Linked DNA regions of Myxosarcina sp. GI1. The protein of the gene in region 2 interacts with the protein of the main gene of each other region in a pairwise test. Links are inferred from orthologs where the notes say so. Each region holds a gene or a part of one and is shown on either strand. Other genes may lie near its edges.

Region 1 (10,073 bases), on a different replicon or contig from region 2:
ACTCTACGGGAAAACTAGTGCCATCTTTGCGCCAGAATACTTCATTTTCGACTCGATGCACTGCACCATCTTTAAAAGCAGCATAAATCGGACAGTCTTTGCTAAGATACTCAGCACCATCGCCTTTGGAATGATGCAAAACCGCGTGCATCGACTTGCCAATTAAATCTTCCATTTCCCAACCAATTATCGCCGCCGCCGCAGGATTGACAAAAGTAACATTGCCCTCCAAATCTAAGCCGTAAACCCCTTCTCCTACAGAATCGAGGATGAGTTGATGTTGACGACGTAAGTTAGCGAGTTCGATATCGGTTTGTCGATGCGATCGCGATGTCATTTTACTTTTAATTTTTAACTTTTAAATCGCGGCGCATTCCCTTGCGTCTTTCGCCGAACAGCCTCTGAAAGAGGCAAGCGACGCTTAGTCGCGTCTTTGGGCGTATCCGCCCTGTGGGTCGCCGCTCCTTTTGACTTTTGATATAACGGTAGCTTTTGTTACTACTCGATGCTCAGTTCGAGTATTTATTAGAAGTAACAGATTTGAGTTTGGTTAAAAAAAGATAACTAAACATGAAGACTATTTTAGTCATAGAAGATGAAACACAAACGAGAAAAGTTTTGCTTAACTGTCTTAAGTTTGAAGGATTTAAGGCGTTTGAAGCAGACAATGGTAGGGCAGGTTTGGATATAGCCCAAAAGCATCATCCAGATTTAATTGTTTGTGACATTATGATGTCCGAAATGGACGGATATGAAGTACTTTCAGCTTTACGACAACAGCTGTCTACTATTGCAATTCCCATTATTTTTTTAACCGCTAAAGTCACGATGTTCGATCGTAGATTTGGAATGAATTTGGGAGCGGAAGATTATCTAACTAAACCCTGTAGCGTCGATCGTCTGATATCTGCAATTAAAACCAGACTAAAAAGAACAGAAGAATTACAGCGATGGCATAATTCTCGTTTCAATGCTGCTGATTCTAGTTTTTTTGAATCTCATAATTTGCCTGAGTGTATCAAAATAACTAAAGTATTTGAATTTATCGAGGAAAATTATCATCGACCATTAGAACTTAAAGAAGTAGCATCTACACTCGGTTATTCTCCTGCTTATTTAACTCATTTAGTACGTCAAAAAACTGGACGTACGATCAAACAATGGATTATCGAGCGACGCATGGATAAAGCTCGTAAACTACTGCTTAATAGCGATCGCTCCGTAACCCAAATTGCTCGCAAAACTGGCTATTTAGATACGGGTTATTTTATTCGTCAGTTTAAAAGTTTGCATGGAACTACCCCTAACTTATGGCGCAATAATCCCAAACAAAAAGAAATTGCCTGATGTTTTATTGCAATGATAATTAGATTTTATTTATATATAGCGATCGCTTGTTTGTCTAATTCGTGACTGCGACTGGGAGACATAATTTCTAAAGTTTCTGACAGGTAAGCCACCCGATAACTGGAACTATAGTTTCAGTATTCATTGCTAAACCTTCCATCTTCAAAACCACTATAAAAATGGTTGCACCAAGAGAGTTACCAACTTTCAACTGCAAAATATTTTAAAATTTATAGATTGAGAAAATATCAACTACGATCGCAAGACTTTATTTCTTTACGACTTTCAATATTTAAATAAACTCGATCGCAAATAAATACAGCGGTTTGCAGATCGCTTAAGTACAAATTCCAACTTAGAAAAGATAGGTTAAATTTCTTTTGCCTTTTGCATCGCGGCGCGTTCCCTTGCGCCGTAAGACGGCGCGGGGTCGCCGCTCCTTTTGCCTTTTGCCTTTTGCCTGACTAAACCAAAGTATACTTAATGCGACCGAGAAGTGCTGTAATTAGGTTGGTGACTTTTGAACGCAGATAACTATTTATTGGGGTTCGATCCTGGAAGAGACAAGTGCGGTATTGCCGTAACAGAAACTAACGGACGCATAGTTTATCATCAGGTAATTGAATCATCATTAGCGATCGCTACTATCGATCGCTTATGTCAGCAATTTTCCATCATCACAATAGTTATTGGTAATGGAACTACCGCCAAAAGTTGGCAGCACGACATCGAAGCCAATCTGTCTGAGGCGATCGAAGTTATAGCAGTAGATGAAAAAAATAGTACTTTAGAAGCACGCGATCGCTACTGGAGTATATATCCTCCTCAAGGACTGCAAAAACTAATTCCCAAAGGAATGCGGCTTCCCCCCCGTCCTGTAGACGATATTGTCGCTATTTTGTTAATCGAGCGTTATTTGGGTTTGCCAAGCTAATAAATAGTTAGATTTTAGATCTAACTGTAAATGTATAGTCACTACCAGCTTCTAATTGATAATCAGAGCGTTCTAAAAAACGTTCGAGTGGTTCTTTAATTAATGCCTTACCCAAAGAAGGTCGAACCAATAGTTGCTTTTGGCAAAAATGCCATTGAAACTGCCACTGATATTCAGCAGCCTGAACCTCTCCTTCGATTTTGCCCAACGGAAAAGATTGTTGAGTGATACGAACATAAGCGATAGTTTCTGGTAGATGGCGAAAGTTCACAATTGATTAAGTAATTAGGCTGGCAAATATAGTGCAATTTTATTAACTAATATAAGATTGTTTTTGGGAAATTTAAATTTCTCCAGGTAAAACTAACTTTAAAATTTAGCGATCGCTATTTAACTAACGATCTTTGTCGCTCCCTTAATAATCAAGTATGGAAAATTTAGTACCGACTCTTTATGGCTGGGGAATTATTCTTTCTCAACTACTAGCATTGTTATGTATTGTTGTCGGTATTGCTAAAGGTTTTGTAATTTACGCTCAAAATGTTTTTTTTATTGCTGGTGCGGCAACTGCTTTTCAATCTAGTCGTCTGGCAATGGGCTATTCTTTTTCTTTAGGACTGAGTTTTCTAATTGGGTCGAGTATTCTCAAAACTGCGATCGCTCCCGACTGGAATGATATCGCGCAATTAGCGGCAATTATTGCCTTGAGGACGGTAATCAATTTTCTACTGCTACGAGCGATCGACGTTGGCAATTCCACCATACAGCAATCACAGTAATTTTTGTGGTCAATTCGACTACTAAGCGATCGCTTTTAAAATATTTTTGAGACTAATTTTTGATTCCCGTAGTACCAATACCCTGAATAAACTGTTTCTGTCCGATTAAAAATAAGGTCAAAACGGGAACAGTAGCGATAACTACTGCTGCCATTAATAGCGACCAATTATTAGTAAACTGTTCTTGAAATTCTGATAGAGCTAACTGTACGGTTCTTAACTCTGGTCGAGTAGTAAATACTAAAGGTTTAAATAAATCGTTCCACTCGCCAATAAAAGTAAATAGAAATAAAGTTATCAAAGCAGGACGAGATAAGGGCAGCATAATACGAGTTAAAATTTGCCAGCGATTAGCACCGTCAATAGTTGCGGCTTCTTCTAGCTCTATAGGAATGCTAGCAAAATACTGACGCATCAAAAAAATTCCAAAGCCATTGGCTGTTGTCGGTAAAATTAAAGCCCAATAACTGTTAATTAAATGCCCCCACTTTAAAATTACAAATATGGGAATTACCAATAACTGAAAGGGAATGACTAAAGTAGCTAAAACTAATAGTAAAATTCCTTCCCGACCCCAAAACTTCAATCTAGCCAAAGCATACCCTGCCAAAGCCGAAGTAATAATTTGACCCGCAGTTACGGCTAAAGCCACCAGGGTAGAATTAGCAAAAGCTAGTAAAAACTTTCCTCTAGTCCAGGCTTCTCGGTAATTGTCTAAAGTAATAGCCTCATTAGTAGATTGAGGCGTAGAAAAAGAAGTAACCAAAACTATTCCTAAAGGGAATAAGACTATAATCGCACCTACGATTAACAGGCAAAAAATTAATAACTTATTAAGAAGTAAACTAGATACTAGCGGCGATCGCTTGGAGTTAGCTAAAGATTGGTTCATTGCTTTTGACGATTCTTAAGCCTCAGCCCTATACGCTTTTCTCAGGAACAATCAGGAACAAAAAGGTTTATGATAGCACTTAATTAGGGTAGGTGAGAGTATATGCAAAAACAACAGACCTATATTATTTTAATTTTGGTGTTGGTGGCAGCGGCGATCGCTACCTTAATAACCATTCCACCTCAGTTGGGTTTAGACCTTAGAGGAGGAGCGCAGTTAACCATTCGTGTCAAACCGACTCCTGAAGTACAAGAAATAAAACCAGACGATTTAAAAGCCGTACAGCGAGTTTTGGAAAATCGCATCAATGAATTTGGTGTCTCGGAAACTGCCGTACAAACTGTAGGGGATGATAAAATTTCGATTCAGCTACCAGGAGAAAGCGACCCAGAAACCGCCGAAAGACGTTTGCAAGGAACGGCAAAATTAGAATTTAAAGAGCAAAAGCCAGGAACTGAAGGAGAATTAGCTGCTGAATCTCAAGTCAGACAGCAACAGCAGCTACAGCTATCTATTTTAAATTCCCAAGAGCTAGCAGCAGAAAATCAAGCCGAGATAGCCAAACTAAGGGAATCTTTACGCCAGTCTAACCAGGCAATTGCCGAATTATTTCAATCGGTAGGTTTAACGGGAACTAGTTTAAAAGATGCTCGCCCGCAACCCGATGCCACTGGCAATCGTTGGGAAGTGGCGATTAATTTTGACGATGAAGGGGGCAAGAAATTTGCCGAACTGACCAAAAACCTTGCTGGTACTGGTCGCAGTATTGGCATATTTTTAGATGACGAACTAATTAGTTCCCCAGTCGTGGGACCAGAGTTTGCCAGTACTGGTATTGCTGGCGGTAGAGCGGTAATTACAGGAAACTTTGATGTTGAAAGTGCTAGCGATTTAGCAATTCAAATTAAAGGTGGTTCTCTGCCGTTTCCTGTAGAAGTAGTAGAAAATCGCACTGTGGGTGCTACTCTCGGACAAGACAGCATTCGCCGTAGCATTATTGCTGGAGTGGCTGGTTTAATTCTGGTATTGATATTTATGGCAGTTTACTATCGACTACCAGGAATAATTGCCGATGTTGCGTTAGTAGTCTATGGTTTGTTGACTATGGCTTGCTACGCTTTAGTCGGGGTTACGCTGACGCTACCTGGAATTGCGGGTTTTATTCTCAGTATTGGCATGGCGGTAGATGCTAATGTCTTGATTTTCGAGCGCACTAGAGAAGAATTACGAGGGGGTAAAACCCTTTACCGTTCGGTAGAGTCTGGATTTTATCGCGCTTTTTCCAGTATTCTCGATAGTAACGTGACGACAGCGATCGCCTGTTTGGCTTTATTGTGGCTGGGATCTGGTTTGGTCAAAGGTTTTGCAGTTACTTTATTAATAGGTGTAATCGTCAGTATGTTTACTGCCGTTACTTGCAGTCGAACTTTGATGTTACTAATGGTGTTAGGTATGCCCAAAGTCAGACAGAAACCAGAATTATTTTGCCCCAATCTGAGTGGGCGTAGTTAATCCCTCAGAAATGTCACTAACTAACTGCTTATCTTTCAACCTATGATTAAATTTAGTGTCACTAAAAAACGCAATCTTTGGTGGGCAATTTCTGGAATAGCATTTATCGCCAGTATTGCCGCTATGGTAATCTCGTTTACTATTTTAAATGCACCCATACGCCCTGGGATTGATTTTATTGGCGGAACTCGCCTGCAATTCGAACGGGATTGTTCGATCGCCAATAATTGCGATCGCCCGATTGAGACAGCAGAAGTGAGAGAAGTTCTAGAAGCGCAAAATTTAGGCAACAGCAGCATTCAGCTACTAGGAGATAACCAACAGATACTTTCTATTAGAACGCCAAATCTCAATGTCGAACAAAGAACGACTTTGCAATCTGCTCTAAGTGAAAAAATCGGGCAGTTTGACCCCAAAGCTATCCAAATTGATTCTGTAGGACCTACCGTTGGGGAAGAACTTTTTGTATCGGGTATTTTGGCTTTAATCGTTGCCTTTTTTGGCATTATTGTCTATCTCAGTATCCGTTTCCAGTTTGACTATGCTTTGTTTGCGATTTTGGCATTGTTTCACGATGTTGTAATCACGGCTGGAGTTTTTGCCGTATTAGGTTTGGCAATTGGATTGGAGGTAGACAGTTTATTTTTGGTAGCGTTGCTAACTATCGTTGGTTTTTCGGTAAATGACACGGTGGTTATATACGATCGCATTCGCGAAACTATTACTGCCAATCCCCAGCGTCCGATAAATGAAATTGTCGATGATGCGGTCATTCAAACCCTCGGTCGTTCGATCAATACTACCCTGACTACCATTTTGCCTTTGCTAGCTATTTTCTTGTTTGGCGGACAAACCCTAAAGTTTTTTGCCCTCGCTTTGATTGTCGGTTTTATTTTAGGAGCATACTCTAGTATTTTTGTTGCCAGTACCCTACTGGCTTGGTGGCGTAAGAGTAGGGGGAAAGCTACCCTGGTAACTGCCAAACCAAGTGAGTAAAAAAGTAGGAAGTTCCGAAACGGCAGCAAACCCCTGCTTGCCCTTCTGCAAAGGGCTGTTCGCCGCATTCCTGCTGGAGGTTACTTCAAGGGCTTGCGGCGCGGTAGAAAATATAAAGTAATTTTTAACAGCTACCTTCAAACAGAAATAAAATCAGATGCGGCGAGACTAGTTGTATTTACTCCTGTTACGGTGGCTAATATTTCCTTGGTATCATCAACAAGAATGCTGTTACCCGCGAAAGACAATTCTGCAAATGTTAAACCTCTTGATAAACCGATTAAATTCTCTCCATTAGAAAAGTCGGTAATGGTATCTGCCCCTTCTCCAGCAGCTAAGACAAAAATATCTGTACCCCGACCACCAGTTAAGACATCGTTTCCTAAACCGCCATCGAGAGTATCTTCACCACCTGCGCCGTCTAAAGTATCGTTACCTGCAAGACCAAAAAGTTCATCTTCACCCTTGCCTCCTACAATCGAATCAAAGCCGACCGAGCCAGAAAGGGTATCTTCACCCTGACCACTTACAATTTCATTAACAGGAGTATTCCCAAAATTGAGATCGGTAATGGACTCATCACCTGTTACCTGTACCTGGTAATTAACTTCGTTAAACTGCCTCCCATTGAGGGGTTGTAAATCGCGATTATTAAATTCTAAATCGACACTTTCTAGAAAATCTTCAAATACATCCATTTGCTCTGAGGAAAGTTCGATAGATTCCTCAAAAACAAACCAGTTAACATTTTCACTGAACGGTGGAGTGGTTAACGAACCATTGTAAAACCATCCTGAATTATCAGGTAACACCTCTGCAATCTCAATTTCTTCGGTAAATGCCACAGTGTCTGGTAATTCTCCGTTGGCTACTAGCTCCGAACTAACAGTGTCGAAGACAGGAGCTAATTCTTGGTTGAATTCACCTTCTTCAATTAATACACCTAGAACTGTCAATCCTCCAGTTTCATTGCCATGTACTAGATGCATCTCCAAATCAGAAAGCTCACCATCTACGGCATGTTCGCTTTCTGAATGAAAATGAATGTTAATTAGCTCAAACTCCTCTCCGTTTAGATTGACAAAATTATCATTTCCCGCTTCATAGATAACTTCAAAATTGCTGCCTTTATTTTGAATTTCTATTGCTCCCTCGCCATCGTAGCTATTTTTGAGAATCCGATCGAATTCAATCGGAACAGCATTAGTAATATCAACAGGAGATTGAAAACTATCCGTAACACCAGGCTCAATTTCTATTATCTCTGTAGCAAAAGCTGGTGCAGTCTGCACAAAACCTGACTGACTCACTTGGCGAACTATATATGGGTCGGAGTCTAGATTTGAGAATTCATAAAAACCAGAAGCATCTGTAGTGGTTGTTGCTATGATGTTGCCATTCGAGCCAAGTAATTGAATTTCAAAATTTTCTAATCCTGCTTCTTGTGAATCTCGAACTCCGTCAAAATCAAAATCGATAAAAGTTGTACCAGTAATTGAAGCTACCATCTTTTTAAAATGTGTATTTTGTTACTGAAAATACAATATATTTACGGCAGCACATTTCCTTCCGTATTAACACTGGAATTGGTATGGGGTCTATATTAGTATCTATTTAAGTAATTACTCGGAAGAACACAGTGGTCATACTGTGTATGAGCTTTCGAGCGGCGATCGCGAACGCTCGATAACTAATCAACTTGAATTTTGGCGCGGCAGACGGGTCTTTTTGCTCAGATTGGAAGCAAAGGTTTCCTCTCTGTAGACGATGCGCTTGTTCTACTTTTTTTTTAAGGGTAAAAGGTAAAATTCTGATTCACACCTCGATAAAAGGCAATAGAATGGCTGTGGCTAACCGTACCACCGCAGCTAATAGCAGCGAAAGAGATTTAGATTCTCTTCAATAGTGTCAAAAGTCTAATCTTGATGCGTTTGATGCGTTTTGTCTCTGGCTACCATTGGTATATATATGGATGGCTCTAACGTTATTAATGGAATAGGTTCATGATCGATTCAGCTAAATTTCGGCAGCAGGTTGAGAAACTTTATAATTTAACAGTTTACCTCCGCTGGCTGTTTGTTTTATTTTGCTGGTTAACTTTAGGCGTTTATGGAATTTGGCAAATAAAAAATGCGATCGCGCTCTGGTTCGATTATTTTACCTGGTCGGCAGTATATTACACTTTTCACTTTCATCTCATTCCAACTCTTTGTTTGGCTTTCTGTGTCGGAGTCACAGTATCGACTTTAGTTCGACAGAGTAAAAATATTATTTGGGGAATACCCAAAAGTGAAAAAAAGCAATTAGAAAAACGAGTAAAAAGAATTTTGGCTGTAGGTACCAAGCATCCTCTCTGGAAATGGATTTCTAAATAGATTTAAAGATCCAAAAGCAAAGGATTGTTTGACTGTGCTGCTTTAACTTTAGCGATTATATTATCTTTAAGCTTTTCTAGTTCGGTTTTTAAGATTTTTTTGGCAGCTTTAGGATTACTGGAGGAAGGAATTATTTTGCCGATATCCGCCCATTTTTTAAGCATACTACAGTTACGCTCGTTAATAGATGAACTCGTTATATGCTGACACTGTTGTGGCTGGTTGAGAACGTAAAACAAAATTTTATATTCGCCAATTGTTGAGAGGGCGCGACAAATTTGCTGTCCTTTATGGGATTTAAGATCTAGATAGCAAGGTAGCCAACGCGATCCCTGTTCGGGGTGATACAAAAGCGTAATCCATAACAGCATGGGATGGGGGCGATCGAGAAACAAAAACTGATTGTAGCGAATGCCAGAAGTAAGATGCATCAATTCTTCTGGATCTAACATTACCGAAAGAACTGGCGTTTCTCCCAAATAAGTATCGATTAATCTGGCAAAAACAATTTTACTCAGAGGTTTGTCTTGGGGCCAGCCAGTTTCCAGACAAACTTGGGTAACTGAAAGATTTGTCGCTACGGTGTCTTCTGTAGGCGTATATGTTTTGGTATCGGGTGTATATGTTTTGGTGTTATGAGTTGTCTCGGATACATTATCTGACACCTCAATAGAGGGACGCTGCTTGGAAAGCTGTAAACTTTCTAGTACCTGCAAAATTTCTCGAACATTTTGAGGACGTTTTTCTTTTTCTTTAGCCAAACAACGAAATACCAATTCTTGAAGTTCGCCAGGTACATTTAATCTTTCATTAAAAGGTTCGGGCTTAAAATTTGTATGTGCCTGATACCAGCCTCCGAAAGAAGAGTTTTGGGGAAGTACGGGCATATCCATAGTCAGCATTTCGTACATCATTATGCCCAAGCTATAAATATCAGAACGGTTATCTAGCTCTTTACCTTCCATTTGTTCTGGCGAACAATATGCTAGAGTACCCATAAAAGATTGGGTTTGGGAAGAACCGTCCTGAATTAATTTGGCGATACCAAAATCTAATATTTTGGCTACTTCTCCTAAAGTAGGGTCTTGAATAATAGTAATATTACTTGGTTTGATATCTCGATGAATAATACGGCAGAGTTCGCCATTAAAGCGAATTCCCTGGTGAGCCGACTCCAAACCCAAGCAAATGTGGCGAGTATAAGTTGCAAAACGCTTTAGGGATAGTGGTTGATATAG
Region 2 (10,388 bases):
CTAGCGATCGTCCAGGTTTGATATTTTCTGGCTTCTTTGCCTACCAAGCGACCATTTTTACCGTCATAGTATTCTGCCCACTCATCTAAGGGTAAACGCTGGTTAGAGATTGCCATCGCTCTTTTTGCTAGATCGAAGCGATCGAGCTTTAAGGCTGCCGCCACCAAAAAACCGAGTAGAACGGGCCAGTTACCACCGTTATGGTAAGACCAGGGACGATTTTTGGGATCGCATCCCGTTAATAGCTGCCAGTCTCTGCCTTTAAGAGCGGGAAAACAAATCTTCATTGGCATCCACCCAATAAGATCTTGCCACTTTTCTTCAATAGTGTGCATAATGACTTCGCCCTGCTGTGGCGATACCAAAGAAGACAGAATTGCCACTAAGTTACCTAAAGAAAAGAAGCGACAGTCTAACTGAGAAGGACCGAGATTACCAACTAAGTAGCCTCCATTTTCGGGAAACCATTCACTGAGTTCTGCATAGGGTATCGAATCGGAATAAATATTAAACTGATTTAAGACATCTTGTCCGTATTCCTCAGCCTTGTAGCGGTAGATAACGTTTAAGCGTTGGGGATCTAGCCAGTAATGATAGCGAATATGTTCGGTCAGGGGAGGAATACGACCAGCGATCGCCTGACGTATTTTAGCATTTTCGTTATTGTCGATTAACAGTTCTTCGGCGCAGCGCAAAGCCATGTGAAACAAAGACTGAATTTCTAAAGGATGTCCATTAATTCCCATACGGCGGTCGATCATGCAGGCACCATCGGGAACGAGTAAAGTCGGGTACATTTCAAATCTTGCTGCCAGACAAAGTTCGATAATAATTCGCATTCCCTTCTGCATTTCGGGACTATGTGCCAGAGAATATTCTCCCGTAGCTTTGATATAAGCCCGCAGTAAAAACAGCCACCAAAAACAGGAATCAACAGGAGTTACCCTACCAATAGCATGATCGCCAAAGTCTGCTAGTAAATATTGTTCTTCTCCCTGATGGATGACTTTAAAACTAGCAGGCATTAAGCCCCGTCCTGGTTCGAGAAAATCTAGCTGTTTTTCTTTTATCTGTAGTTTTAAAGTTTGTATTAAAAAATTACGTACGATTTCAGTTTTGCCTTTAATCAAAAACACTAAAGCCGCAGGAACAAAATCGCGAACAAAACACTGATCGTAGTTGAGTGCGGGACTAGAAGAATCACAGGCAGCTAAAGTACCAATAGGGCGGTCGTAGTAATAAATAATCGATCTTTGCAAAATTTCCCAAGCTTCTGTGGCGAGAGTTCGATTTTGTTCCATAGTTAAAAAATTCAATAAAATCCCTATCAGTCATTAATTCATTCAATTTTAAGCTAGTAAAGAACTTAAATCTGAGATGTAACTAGAGCGAATTTCGGGCATCTAGTAGCGATCAAAAAACAATTTGCTATATTTTAAGGTCGAATTGAGACGGCGCGATCGCTTGAAAGATAAGCTAAGCCTTTTAGTCTAGCGTTGCGCTTACGCCAGGGCGATCGCCTGAGAAACATTTACCAACACTCTTCGTCATAATTAATTAACAAACTTCACTAGTAAATAACAAATTTTCAAGCCCGATAAATTATCACTGCAAATTATTAGTCTAGTAGCTTTTCAAATTAAGCTCTCGTTAATTATCATTAGTCTATGTTCAACAGCCCTTTAAAATCATTAATTGCTCGAACCAGTTTGGCTGCTAGCGTAATGCTACTAGCCAATAGCAATGGTGTTGATGCTTTTCCCGTTCCTAGCAGCAAACATTTAGCTAGCATAGATCGATACTTACAGACGATAAGCCTGGGGGGCTTGCGCTCCGCGATTGCCGAAGGCAGCGCGCAGGGAGCGATGGCGCAAAATACTGACGACCCCCCAGAAGTAATCATCGACAACGATCCAGGCAGTGTCAATCCCTCGCCTACTAGAAGAACCAGCAGCGATACACGGTTTAGCTGCGAAATTACTAATGGCGAATATACGGTTATGTATTATCCTGAAAGTCAGCCCGAACGGGGTTATCCCTGGGCAATTCCCAGTCAATTAGGAGGCGGTTGGACTCCCGAAAGACGCTGTAATGAAATTACCCGTCGCTTTGAAGCCTACCGCGCCGATGGCTTATTAGAGTTAACCACTGACGTTGAAAACAACTATGATATTATCTGCGTCACAACTCAAGTCGATCCCTCAGACTGTCGAATTGTGTTCACCGTGCCACCAGGACAAGATCCCCAATTAACCCGCGATTTGGTCTTTGAAAATTTGTTAGCTGCCGATGATGGTCAGCAAACAGACGGAGTATATACTCTAACTGATAATGACTCCGAAAACCAAATTTTTGAAGGTGTGGGCAAGATTTTAGAGGATATCGGCATCAACCGTACGAGTAACACTGCTCGTAAATCTCCAGAAAAAATCGATCTGCGTCCCTTTCTCGATCCTGCTGATGGAGGTACGGGCAGTCAACTCAAACAAGACAAGGCTGGTGTTTCTACAGGCAACCCCTCGGAACGCAAACCTGCAGTATTTCGCTAAACCTATCTTAAAGTAGAGTTACTTCTGCTGTATTACTTCTAAGATTGACTGTAGATTTTAGGAGTATTTAACTCTGTAGCGATCGCTACAGAGTTAAGACAAACATTGATGAAGTTACCAGATTTAAATTCGCGATCGCTCGATCGCATTATTGAAATGGCTTGGGAAGATCGAACGCCTTTTGGAGCAATTGAGGCTCAGTTTGGTCTGTCGGAAGATCGGGTCATTGCTATTATGCGCCGAGAACTAAAAGCCTCTAGCTTTAGAATGTGGCGCAAACGAGTTTCGGGACGCAAAACCAAACATTTAGCCAAACGCAAATTTGTTGAGGGTAGATTTAAATCTCAAAATCAGAAGTAAAAAGTTTATGTATTGGTAATACCTACAATCACCAAAATCCTCGTCTACCGTTGGGCAAAATAGTCAGCCAGTTGGTTTTGGCAGTCTCTAATTGTTCTTTATCGATCTTAGCATTGGTTAAATTAGCACCGCTGAGATTAACACCTTTTAGCTTACAGCGATCGAAATTAGCCTCGCTCAGGTTTGCACCGCGCAAATCGGCACCCTCCAAATTAACCTCAACAAAAAAAGCGCGATTTAGTTTGGCATTACGCAAGATTGCTTGACGCATATCCGAACTACTAAAATTGCAAAAGCTCAAATCCGCACTCTGAAAATTAGTTTTAATCATTATTGAGTTTTGAAAGTTACTTTCCGCCAGTTCGGATTTTTGCAAGTCTTGCCTACTGAGGTCTTTTAAGCCAAAGTCTCTTCTACCTGTAGCATAGGCATCTATAATAATTTCTGCCTCTACCTTAACAGGCTTGGGTTTTTCTCTAGCAGCATTGCGGTCTAAACCGCCAGCAGTTCTTTTACTATTAAGTGTTAATCGATTTCTAGAGGAATTTTTACCTAAAGGGGAAATTCTATCTCCAAATCTGTGAGCAGTTCTAGAACCTGCTTGTCGAGGATTAGGAATAATATTTCTACGTAAAGGAAGACTATTTGTCCGAGAAAGTGGAGAGCTACGTGGCTCCTCAACCTTGGTGTGGCTAATTATGCTTTCAGCCAAACTATCAACATGATGTTCGATATCTAGTGCCTGCAAAACCTCATCGGCAGTCTTATAACGATTTTTAACCGATACCTCCAACATTTGGGTTAAAATATCGACAAAACTATCGCTGACTTTGATATTTTTAAACCAGTCAATTTCTCCTGTTATGGGATCGCACTCTAGATTTTTAGGAGCTTTTCCCGTCATTAAATAAATACAGGTAACACCCAAAGCATAAACATCACTGGAATATACGGGACGCATTGCCAACTGTTCGGGAGGGGCAAAACCAGGAGTACCTACAGCAAAGGCAGTCAACGCGGTAGCATCTCCACCAGCTACCGTATTGCCCTGATTTTTGACAACGCCAAAATCAATTAGCACCAGTCTATTATCGATTTCTCTTCTAATGATGTTAGCTGGTTTTATATCGCGGTGAATTACTTTTTGAGCGTGAATGTCTTTAAGAATAACTAAAATTTCTTTAAGAACCTGCCTGATCTGGGTTTCGTTTAAAACTCCGTTTTTCTTAACTTCCTGTTGTAAATTATTACCTTTAACAAATTCTTGTATTAAATAGAATTGCTGTCTATCTTCAAAATAATCGAGTAGTCTGGGGATTTGGGGATGATTGCCGATTCTTCCTAAAGTTTTAGCTTCGCGCTCGAAAAGTTCCCTTGCCATCGACAAAAAGTTAGGATTATCAGTGTTGGGACGTAACTGTTTGATCACGCACAAGGGATTTCCTGGTAGTGAAAGATCGGCAGCCAAAAAAGTCGCACCAAAACCTCCTTTCCCTAGACCTTTCACTAAATGATAGCGACCGTGCAACAACAGTTTTGCTCCACAAGCTCTACAATTTTTAGCTTTGGGATGATTGATAGGTTTGGGGCAAGTTGGATTGAGGCAATAACTCATTCAAAATACCTAATAATACGCCGTCCAATAAAGTTTGATTCAACTAGATATTTTATTTAGGCAGCAAATCTCGTTGGCGATTGAATTTCTAGACTCTAGTTACTTATCAACAGCATATCCTAAGTTTTTAGTATTTGGGGTGACTAAAGTTAATAAGATAATTTTATTCAACAGTCTATGACTTGTTTTACTCTGAAAACCACCTGTTTTGACTTTTAGAATAGTTTACTTCATGATAACTGTATAGACAAAATAATTTTAAATTACCAGATTTTTGAAACAAAAGCTGTATTCGTATCGTAATAAAGTTAAATAATTTATCTGTAAATATACCGAAAGAATAAAACAAAATTTTAAAACCTCGCTTATTGCTACGGGAATTCAAGCAAACAAAATGGTCAATCGTAAAAATGTAAATTTAAAAAAAAGCGATCGCGGCGCAACATTTCAAATGGTTGTTTAGTATTCGAACTACAGTCTGTAAAGCCGTAAGCTTTAAAAAAAGCTATAGTTGCAACGCTTATTAGTTTTGCTAACTGCCTTGGCGTGGTAAGCGGAGTAATTTCTGACTTCGTGAATATACTTATTAAGGTTAGAATATTTGAGCGGAAAAAATTTGTTGGGATAATTCAGGATTCGATGCGCGTCTCTTTAAACTGGTTAAAAGAATTAGTCGATGTCAATCTATCTCCAGAAAAGTTGGGGAAAATATTAACGATCGCAGGCTTTGAGTTAGAAGCCATTGAAGATTTACGAGCCAATGCCGATGGCGTAGTAGTAGGAAAAGTAATTAAACGAGATCGTCATCCCAATGCCGATAAGCTTAGTGTTTGTGTAGTAGATGTCGGCACGGAAACTCCTTTAAATATTGTTTGCGGCGCAGCTAATGTCAGAGCCGATATTTATGTACCAGTAGCCACAGTTGGTACTTATTTACCCGCGATCGATCTCAAGCTAAAGCGTACCAAACTACGGGGCGAACCTTCAGAAGGAATGATTTGTTCTCTAACTGAGTTGGGTTTAGAAACCGAATCGGACGGTATCTATATTTTTCCCACAGAAAATTTACAGCCTGGAGATGATGTACGTCCTCTATTGGGTTTGGATGATGTAATTTTAGATTTGGCAACCACAGCCAATCGCGCCGATGCCTTGAGTATGGTAGGAATAGCGCGAGAAGTGGCAGCATTGACCGATAAAACCGTGCGCTTGCCTCAAATACCAGAAATAGATATTTCACAAAATAATTCTCTGTCAATTGAGATTGAAGATAAACAAGCTTGCCCTGCATACATCGGTACGGTTATCGAAGACGTAAAACTAGCAGGTTCTCCCGACTGGCTCAGGCGGCGATTGCAAAATGCAGGAGTTCGACCGATTAACAATGTCGTCGATATAACTAACTATGTACTGTTGGAATGGGGACAGCCCCTACATGCTTTCGACCGTGAAAAATTGCAGCAGGTAGCTGGTAAGAGCGATTTAACTATTGGTGTGCGGTTTGCCAAAACTCAAGAAACTCTCAAAACGTTAGATGACAAAGAGAGAAGCTTGAGCGATCGCAACTTGTTAATTACCGCTAATGACCAACCAGTAGCTCTAGCAGGAGTTATGGGTGGAGCGGCTACAGAAGTCGATAATAATACTCAAAATATCGTTTTAGAAGCGGCGTTGTTCGATCCCGTTACTATTCGTCGTTCTTCTCGCGCCGTAAGTTTGCATAGTGAGGCTTCGACTCGTTACGAACGAGGTGTCAATCAGGTAGAGATAGATGCAGCTAGCAATCGAGCGATCTCCTTACTGCAAGAATTGACGGGCGGTAATGCGATCGCGCAAACTATAGCTGATAACCGAGTCGCTTCAGGTAGTAAAAGTACCATAGAACTACGGTTGTCGAGAATTCATCAGGTTTTAGGAACGGTTAGGGCAGAAAATGGCAGTGGCTATATTGAAGCTACAGATGTAGAATCAATTCTTTCTGCTTTAGGCTGCAAGTTAGAAACGGTTTCAGAAAGCGAGCGCGTTTGGAGAGTTACCATTCCTCCCTATCGCTATCGAGATTTAGAACGCGAAATCGATCTTATTGAAGAAGTAGCCCGTCTTTATGGTTACGATCGCTTTGAAGATACCCTACCTGCTAAAACCGAACCAGGTTATCTTTCCTTTGAATACTATGTTAAAAACAAGCTGCGAACCACCTTTCGAGGTGTCGGACTGACTGAGGTGGTGCATTATTCGCTAGTCAAGCCAACGGGGAAAGAAATAGCCTTAGCCAATCCTTTATTTGCCGAGTATTCGGCTTTGAGAATCGATTTACTTTCTGGTTTAATCGATGCTTTGGCATACAATTTATCTCAGGGCAATGGCGCGCTCAATGGTTTTGAAATCGAACGAGTCTTCGTACCTACAGAAAATAACCTACAGGAAACCGATGTGGTTGCGGGAATTATGGGCGGCAATTTATTCTCTAGTGGTTTGTGGGTTACTGGTGGCAAAGAAAAGCCAATGACTTGGTATGAGGCAAAAGGTATTTTAGATAATGTCTTTACCAATCTGGGTTTATCCGTAGCATATCAGCCAGAAACTAACGAAGACAGACTGCATCCAGGGCGTACTGCTTCTCTATGGCTAGAGGGCAAAAGTTTGGGAATTTTTGGGCAACTTCACCCCCAACTAGGACAGCAACGGGATTTACCAGAAGAAGTTTATTTATTTCAACTGGCGTTTGATGTTTTATTGGCAGCGTTAGAGCGAGAAGAACTTATTACACCAAAATTTCAAGCTTATTCAACTTATCCAGGTGCGGTTAGAGATCTGGCATTTTTTGCACCTATGGAGTTGTCGGTAGCCGCATTAGAGCGTGCGATGTCCAAAGCAGGGGGTAAGCTGCTACAGGAAATTGCCATCTTTGATGAATATAAAGGTAAAAACGTCCCTGAAGGACAGCGCAGTCTGGCTTTTAACTTAATCTATCGAGCGAGCGATCGCACTTTAAGCGATAAGGATGTCGATCCAGTTCACCAAAAAGTACGCGATACTCTGGTTAAAAAGTTTGATGTCACCCTTCGTAGTTGACATAAAAAAATGCTGTATTTTTCAACGTCTAGAAACTCGATCGCAACAGCCTCCTTTGCCCTTGGCTTCATACATGGCTAGATCGGCAGCGGACAAGTATTCGTGACAATCCTGGTATTTAGGATCGGAAATAACAATGCCAATGCTAGCCTTGAGTACGATCGTATGACCGTTAAGCTCTAACTTTTGATTTAGCGATCGCTGAATTTTGCTGGTACAATCTCTGGCATTTTTTAAGCTGTCAATATCTTCTAAAAGAATTACAAATTCATCGCCACCAAAACGCGATATGGTATCGCTCTCTCGCAGACAACTCCACAGGCGACGAGCAACTTCAATCAGTACCTGATTACCTGCTAAATGTCCCAGACGGTCGTTGACTTGCTTAAAATCGTCTAGATCGATAAATAATAACGCAAAAGTTCGTTCCCGATGCCGTTGATATATTTTAAGAGTATGCTCGAACCGCTCGATCAATCCACTGTAGTTTAGTAATCCTGTTAGAACATCGCAACAGGAGACTTTATTCAGTCTTTCAATTTCTCGCTCGTAGCTGTTGTCTTGAATGAGCCAGCATAACCCGATCGTTTTACCAGTCGAACTATAAAGAATAGATACAGATAGTGTAGCTGAGATTGGTTCGGTTTCCCAAGGCTGTAAACATACTCTTTTTTTCTCCAATGGCTTGCCATGAACTAACTGCTCGATAATCGATTTACGAAAATGCGATCGCTCGGTTTCGGCTATAAAAATGCTTAAAAGTTTACCGACTAAAAGCACTTGAGGAACCTTAAGCAGCTTCGCTGCTGCTTGATTTACTTCTTGGATACCACCCCAGCGATCGGTAATTACATAAGCTGCCGAAGAATTGAGAAATATTGTTTTATAACGATGAAGCTTCCACTCTGCTATATCTCTATCTATTGCTAACTTCTTAAACTGCCGCTGAAAATCTTCTAGAGAAAAAGTAAATTTGCTTAGTAACTCTGATAATAACTCAGGCGATCGCCCTAAATTTTCGTAATGTATTTTTTCTAACTCTTGATGGACAAACTGAATCGATTGCTCTAAACTATTTTCTTTCATTGCAAGCTTCAGGCAGTGATTAGCCTAGACCAAGTTAGTGAATATACTTAAATTTAAAGCAATCTTTTTTATATCTGTGTTCGATAGTGAACATAAATTACACTCGCAAATGTACATTACGAAAACCAATTAGTTTACTGAAGCTTATTTAATGTTTTGTAAAATTAAAACTGAATTTAATTTACAATTCTAAGTTATTAAGTTAATTTACAATTTAAGTTAGCGTAGCGAGCAAACGATGATTTACTTTGACGGAAACTTCTTTTGTACCTCTTAACTGGCAAGAATTAACTTTACGGTTGAGTATTGCTTTTATAGTCGGTGCGACGATTGGTTTGGAAAGAGAAATTAAAAGCAAACCAGCAGGATTAAGAACTAATATTTTGGTGTGTTTTAGTTCGGCTTTAATAGTCATCGTACCAATTCAAATAGGAGCGGCACAACAAAATCTAGATGTTTTAGGCAGAGTTATTTCTGGAGTAATTACGGGCGTAAGCTTTATTGGTGGCGGAACGATACTCCGCGATCCAGACCGAGTAAAAGGCTTAACTTCAGCAGCAGCAATTTGGGTTACAGCAGTATTAGGAATTACTATTGGTTGCGGTTTGTTGTGGTTAGGAATAATTGGAGCTACAGTAACCTGGGTAGTTCTGAGATTATTTGCTATTTGGGAAAAAAAACTTTGAAATTACTTTAGTTTGTCAAAGGTTAATAAATCTCTGACAAAAATCAGTAATGTCGATCGGAAACTTGCCGTAGTTGCTTAGATGCTAAAGTTAAAAAAGCTCTACTGATTGCTCTTTTGAACTTTACTCCCAAATAAACTTAGGCTGTAAGCTAAAGTACGCAGGGTAAGTCTGGCAGTTAGAATTTTTTTTGGAGCGATCGCCTATCCTAAATCAGTCTTCAATAATGCAGCATAAAAGCGAGAAAATCAATTTCAACAGCAAAATTTTTTATCTAGTTTGTCTGCTTTTAATGTTGTTTAGTTTAAAAGGGCAATTGAATCTACACCAGTTACAATCTTACTTGCGCGGTTCTGCTCATTTGATTTCCAAGATACACAGATATTTTAACCAACCGCGATCGCTCAAAAGACCTCAAAGTTATCCTCCTAGTCTTTACGGCACACAACCGCTAGTTATGGAAGGAGGCGATCCCTACATTCGGGCATTGATGCGAACGATTACCGCTAGTGAGTCTAATGTTGCTCGTCCTTATAACGTTATTTACGGCGGTCGAATGGTAGAAGATTTAAGCGAACATCCCGAAATTTGCGTTCCCATAGTAGCAGGACCAAATGTTGGCAATTGCAGCACTGCCGCAGGACGCTATCAGATGCTCGATATTACCTGGGAAAAACAAGCCCAACGCTATCATCCCAAGCCTTCTGGTTTGTGGATGTGGAGAAGCTATAGCTTTGCTGCTGAATATCAAGATCTAGTGGTTCATGATTGGTTGAGCGATCGCGGAGTTTGGAATGCCGATATACCCCAACTATTGCGCCAGGAAAGAATTGATGTAGTATTGCGGTTGCTTTCGTTCACCTGGACGAGTCTGGGATACGGAATTGAAACCAATTCTATGAGTAGATATTTGCCCCAGGTCTACCAAAATATGTTGCAAGAAGAATTAAACAATGAACAATGAACATTGCTAAATGCTCATTGCTCATTGAAATGACGATAGTATGACTGAGAGGC

Evidence for each region.
Region 1: the proteins of pheT (region 2) and secD interact in binary tests that used the Escherichia coli proteins (3 or more experiments, as listed by UniProt). The link is inferred for Myxosarcina sp. GI1 from one-to-one orthologs.

What each region holds. Positions count from the first base shown.
Region 1 is NZ_JRFE01000003.1:110,325-120,397, forward strand. Bases 3,446-6,259 are described here. They hold secD (protein translocase subunit SecD), read left to right. Parts: upstream 3,446-4,054; coding sequence 4,055-5,464; downstream 5,465-6,259. Other genes in these bases: KV40_RS01380 (carbohydrate ABC transporter permease), read right to left, coding at 3,446-3,952; secF (protein translocase subunit SecF), read left to right, coding at 5,507-6,259. Also shown: KV40_RS01355 (PAS domain-containing sensor histidine kinase), read right to left, coding at 1-337; KV40_RS01360 (response regulator), read left to right, coding at 571-1,347; KV40_RS01365 (pre-16S rRNA-processing nuclease YqgF), read left to right, coding at 1,868-2,281; KV40_RS01370 (DUF3146 family protein), read right to left, coding at 2,289-2,552; KV40_RS01375 (DUF1622 domain-containing protein), read left to right, coding at 2,710-3,060; more of KV40_RS01380, read right to left, coding at 3,113-3,445; more of secF, read left to right, coding at 6,260-6,460; KV40_RS37080 (carbonic anhydrase family protein), read right to left, coding at 6,598-7,968; KV40_RS01400 (hypothetical protein), read left to right, coding at 8,464-8,835; KV40_RS01405 (serine/threonine-protein kinase), read right to left, coding at 8,838-10,073. UniProt on the Escherichia coli protein: Part of the Sec protein translocase complex. Interacts with the SecYEG preprotein conducting channel. SecDF uses the proton motive force (PMF) to complete protein translocation after the ATP-dependent function of SecA.
Region 2 is NZ_JRFE01000017.1:146,394-156,781, reverse strand. The notes cover bases 4,732-7,860. They hold pheT (phenylalanine--tRNA ligase subunit beta), read left to right. Parts: upstream 4,732-5,121; coding sequence 5,122-7,599; downstream 7,600-7,860. Other genes in these bases: KV40_RS32160 (diguanylate cyclase domain-containing protein), read right to left, coding at 7,621-7,860. In the rest of the region: KV40_RS13575 (glycoside hydrolase 100 family protein), read right to left, coding at 1-1,301; KV40_RS13570 (COP23 domain-containing protein), read left to right, coding at 1,668-2,549; KV40_RS13565 (TIGR03643 family protein), read left to right, coding at 2,658-2,909; KV40_RS13560 (serine/threonine-protein kinase), read right to left, coding at 2,938-4,524; more of KV40_RS32160, read right to left, coding at 7,861-8,685; KV40_RS13545 (MgtC/SapB family protein), read left to right, coding at 8,934-9,371; KV40_RS13540 (glycoside hydrolase family protein), read left to right, coding at 9,688-10,335.